Regions from separate parts of the Escherichia sp. XD33 genome, predicted to be linked through region 2. Evidence: predicted binding sites of a transcription regulator. Region 2 holds the regulator's gene; the other holds the start of a gene.

Region 1 (2,468 bases), on a different contig from region 2:
TACGCTTATCAGGCCTACACGGAGATTGCAATATATTGAATTTGCAAGATTTTGTAGGCCTGAGAAGGTGTTCATGCCGCATCCAACATGAACAACGAGCACATTGTCAGCAAATCACCGTTTCGCTTATGCGTAAACCGGGTAACGTGCGCAGATGTCGAGAACTTTACCTTTGATGCGCTCGATAACGGCTTCATCATTGATGCTGTCCAGCACGTCACACATCCAGCCAGCCAGTTCTTTCGCTTCGGCTTCTTTAAAGCCGCGACGGGTAATCGCCGGAGTACCCACGCGAATACCGGAGGTCACAAACGGGCTCTTCGGATCGTTCGGTACGCTGTTTTTGTTGACGGTGATGTTAGCACGGCCCAGAGCGGCGTCTGCTTCTTTACCGGTCAGGTTTTTATCAACCAGATCAACCAGGAACAGGTGGTTATCAGTGCCGCCGGAAACCACTTTGTAGCCGCGTTCCAGGAACACTTCTACCATCGCTTTAGCGTTTTTAGCGACCTGCTGCTGGTAAGTTTTGAACTCAGGCTCCATCGCTTCTTTCAGAGCAACCGCTTTACCAGCGATTACGTGCATCAACGGACCGCCCTGACCACCAGGGAAAACGGCAGAGTTCAGTTTTTTGTACAGCTCTTCGCTACCACCTTTCGCCAGGATCAGACCGCCGCGCGGACCCGCCAGGGTTTTGTGAGTGGTGGTAGTAACAACGTGAGCATGAGGAACCGGGTTCGGGTAGACGCCAGCAGCAACCAGGCCCGCAACGTGCGCCATATCAACGAACAGGTAAGCACCGATGCTGTCAGCGATTTCACGCATTTTCGCCCAGTCCACCACGCCGGAATATGCAGAGAAACCACCGATAATCATTTTCGGCTTGTGTTCTTTGGCTTGTTTTTCCAGATCGGCGTAGTCGATATGACCGGTAGCATCGATACCGTAAGGAACGATGTTGTACAGTTTACCGGAGAAGTTAACCGGAGAACCGTGAGTCAGGTGACCGCCATGCGCCAGGTTCATACCCAGAACGGTATCACCTGGTTCCAGCAGCGCGGTGTAGACCGCAAAGTTAGCCTGGGAGCCGGAGTGCGGCTGGACGTTAGCGTAGTCAGCGCCGAACAGTTCTTTCGCACGATCGATCGCCAGTTGTTCAACGATATCAACATACTCGCAACCGCCGTAGTAGCGTTTGCCCGGATAACCTTCAGCATATTTGTTGGTCAGCTGAGAACCCTGCGCCTGCATTACGCGCGGGCTGGTGTAGTTTTCGGAGGCGATCAGTTCGATGTGCTCTTCCTGACGTACTTTTTCCTGCTCCATAGCCTGCCACAGTTCGGCATCATAATCGGCAATGTTCATTTCACGCTTTAACATCCGCATCTCCTGACTCAGCTAACAATAAAATTTTTGGCCTTTATAGGCGGTCCTGTTGGACAACGGCGAACAGTATAACCGAATCATTGTGCGATAACAGGTCTTGACAAAGGAATTTACGCAAACGATTACCTTCAGGCTACGCAAGGCTTTGGAGAATAAAGAGCTTGCAACCGGAAACGGATTTCTTTTCAGGTTTGTGATGCAAATTTTTCACTTCATCACATTCTTTCTGAAAAACACCAAAGAACCATTTACATTGCAGGGCTATTTTTTATAAGATGCATTTGAGATACATCAATTAAGATGCAAAAAAAGGAAGACCATATGCTTGACGCTCAAACCATCGCTACAGTAAAAGCCACCATCCCTTTACTGGTGGAAACGGGGCCAAAGTTAACCGCCCATTTCTACGACCGTATGTTTACTCATAACCCAGAACTCAAAGAAATTTTTAACATGAGTAACCAGCGTAATGGCGATCAACGTGAAGCCCTGTTTAACGCTATTGCCGCCTACGCCAGTAATATTGAAAACCTGCCTGCGCTGCTGCCAGCGGTAGAAAAAATCGCGCAGAAGCACACCAGTTTCCAGATCAAACCGGAACAGTACAACATCGTCGGCGAACACCTGTTGGCGACGCTGGACGAAATGTTCAGCCCGGGGCAGGAAGTGCTGGACGCTTGGGGTAAAGCCTATGGTGTACTGGCTAATGTATTTATCAATCGCGAGGCGGAAATCTATAACGAAAACGCCAGCAAAGCCGGTGGTTGGGAAGGTACTCGCGATTTCCGCATTGTGGCTAAAACACCGCGCAGCGCGCTTATCACCAGCTTCGAACTGGAGCCGGTCGACGGTGGCGCAGTGGCAGAATACCGTCCGGGGCAATATCTCGGCGTCTGGCTGAAACCGGAAGGTTTCCCGCATCAGGAAATTCGTCAGTACTCTTTGACTCGCAAACCGGATGGCAAAGGCTATCGTATTGCGGTGAAACGCGAAGAGGGTGGGCAGGTATCCAACTGGTTGCACAATCACGCCAATGTTGGCGATGTCGTGAAACTGGTCGCTCCGGCAGGTGATTTCTTTAT
Region 2 (2,468 bases):
AAGAAGGGCGCTCTGTTGTCAAAAAAATGCAGATCACCCGCCAGCAATGTCAGCAGATAGCGAACGGCTGGCGCGGTCAGTTAGCTATCGCAGTGGATAATATTGTCAGGCCAGAACGTACACGGCAGATGATCGTTGATTTTTATCGCCATTTTGATGATGTCGAACTTCTTGTCTTTCAGGAAGTGTTCAACGGTGTCTGGGATGCGCTTTCCGACGGGCGCGTGGAACTGGCGATTGGCGCAACACGCGCGATTCCGGTAGGCGGTCGTTATGCCTTCCGGGATATGGGGATGCTAAGCTGGAGTTGCGTTGTTGCCAGCCACCACCCGCTGGCGTTGATGGATGGCCCATTCAGCGATGATACGTTGCGCAACTGGCCGTCGTTGGTGCGCGAAGACACCTCGCGAACGCTACCTAAGCGTATTACCTGGTTGCTGGATAACCAAAAAAGACTTGTCGTGCCTGACTGGGAATCATCGGCAACCTGTATCTCGGCAGGATTATGCATAGGGATGGTGCCAACACATTTCGCCAAACCGTGGCTTAATGAGGGGAAGTGGGTAGCATTAGAACTGGAAAACCCCTTTCCGGATTCGGCATGTTGTCTGACATGGCAGCAAAATGATATGTCGCCTGCGTTAACCTGGTTGCTTGAGTATCTCGGCGATAGTGAGACGCTGAATAAGGAGTGGCTGCGGGAGCCGGAAGAGACTCCCGCAACGGGTGATTAACGACGATAGTCGCGGAACGGGCCGTCAGCCACGGAGCGGCGTTCAATCAAGCGCGGATGCACTTCAATGGACTGCGGTTCTTCACGTTTGTTGACGATACGATCCAACAGCATGTTGAACGCTGTTTCACCCAGCGAGTCTTTTGGCTGATGGATCGTGGTCAGCGCCGGCGTAAAATAGCGGGCGTTGCGCACGTTATCATAACCGATCAGCGAAACATCCTGCGGGACGCGCAGGCCCATTTCATCAGCAGCACAAAGTGCGCCCATTGCCATGATATCGCCACCACAGAAGACGGCAGTAGGGCGATGCGGCTGCGACAGGATTTGCTGCATGGCGCGATAACCGGATTCAGGTTCAAAATCACCCTGCACAATCCAGCTTTCCGGCACCTTGATCATTGCTTCTTCCATCGCCTTCATAAAACCGGCAAGGCGGCCTGCGCCAGTGTTACGTTCCAGCGGGCCGGGGATAACGCCGATTTCGCGGTGACCGCGTTCAATCAGATAACGCCCGGCCATGTAGCCGCCTTCGAACGCGTTATCAATGACCGCATCGGTGAAGTCAGCTTTTGCTTCACCCCAGTCCATCACCACCATTGGGATATGGCGATACTCTTCCAGCATCGCCAGCAACGGCTCTGGGTACTCAGAACACATCACCAGCAGACCATCGACGCGTTTTTGCGCCATCATCGACAGATAAGCCCGCTGTTTCTCAAGATTGTTCCACGCATTACCCAGAATCAGGGTGTAACCTTTCTGGAAGCAATTTTTTTCAACCGCTTCAATGATCTCGGCAAAATAGGCCGCTTCGCTGCTGGTCGCCAGCAAACCGATAGACTTGGTGTGGTTAACCTTCAGGCTACGCGCCACCGCGCTAGGGGAGTAGTGTAATTCTTTAATCGCTGCCCACACGGCGTTGCGCGTTTCTTCAGCGACGAAACGTGTTTTGTTGATCACGTGTGACACAGTTGTAGTGGAAACGTTTGCTCGTTTCGCTACATCTTTTATTGTTGCCATTCCATTTCACTCCAGACCCTAACTTCAGCTCCTGCAAAATCGCAAGGTAAACGTTTGCCTTTACACACCTTACGCACAACAAAAGTGTTGCGGTACGCCGGAAAAACGACACGGAGCGTCAGGAAGGGGTCAATGGCCAGTACGCAAATAGTGTAAGCGTGGAATTTTGGCCGATCTTGACGAAAAGGGGAAGTGGTAAAAACACTTATCATTATAAATGACGGGAGATTTTTTCATCACAGTGTGTAAAAATGCGTAATATCACTTTTTGTGTGGTAATAAAAAAGGAGAAAACTTGATGAGCACCGACCTTAAATTTTCACTGGTAACAACGATTATCGTCCTCGGTTTGATCGTAGCCGTGGGTTTGACTGCCGCGCTGCACTGATTTCCTCTCGAGGGAGCGCGTTCTCCCTCGCATCTCCTTCCTGTTTGTTAGCAAAATGGCAAAAGTGTTTTCTCTTTTTGTTATTTTCATTTTTTTGTGATTGCTGTCATGCTTTCGCCACTTTAATGAATATCGCGTAATGACGCGAAGAGGTGGAGATAAGGCATGAAAATTAACTATCCGTTGCTGGCGCTGGCGATTGGCGCGTTTGGTATCGGGACAACGGAGTTCTCGCCAATGGGCTTGTTGCCCGTCATTGCGCGCGGTGTGGATGTCTCGATTCCCGCTGCCGGAATGTTAATCAGTGCCTATGCAGTTGGCGTA

The links. The regulator PurR, encoded in region 2, represses purine synthesis genes. The targets are predictions, from matches to a motif close to CANGCAAACGTTTGCNTG.
Region 1: a site for PurR is predicted at 1,498-1,515, ahead of glyA (serine hydroxymethyltransferase). Genes of this name have one in related genera too.

What each region holds. Positions count from the first base shown of each region.
Region 1 is NZ_JAENDM010000019.1:39,780-42,247, reverse strand. It holds gene glyA (serine hydroxymethyltransferase) at 127-1,380, opposite strand; gene hmpA (NO-inducible flavohemoprotein) at 1,708-2,468, shown strand, end outside.
Region 2 is NZ_JAENDM010000002.1:105,503-107,970, forward strand. It holds gene punR (DNA-binding transcriptional activator PunR) at 1-734, shown strand, start outside; gene purR (HTH-type transcriptional repressor PurR) at 731-1,756, opposite strand; gene cydH (cytochrome bd-I accessory subunit CydH) at 2,055-2,144, shown strand; gene K0778_RS02040 (MFS transporter) at 2,310-2,468, shown strand, end outside.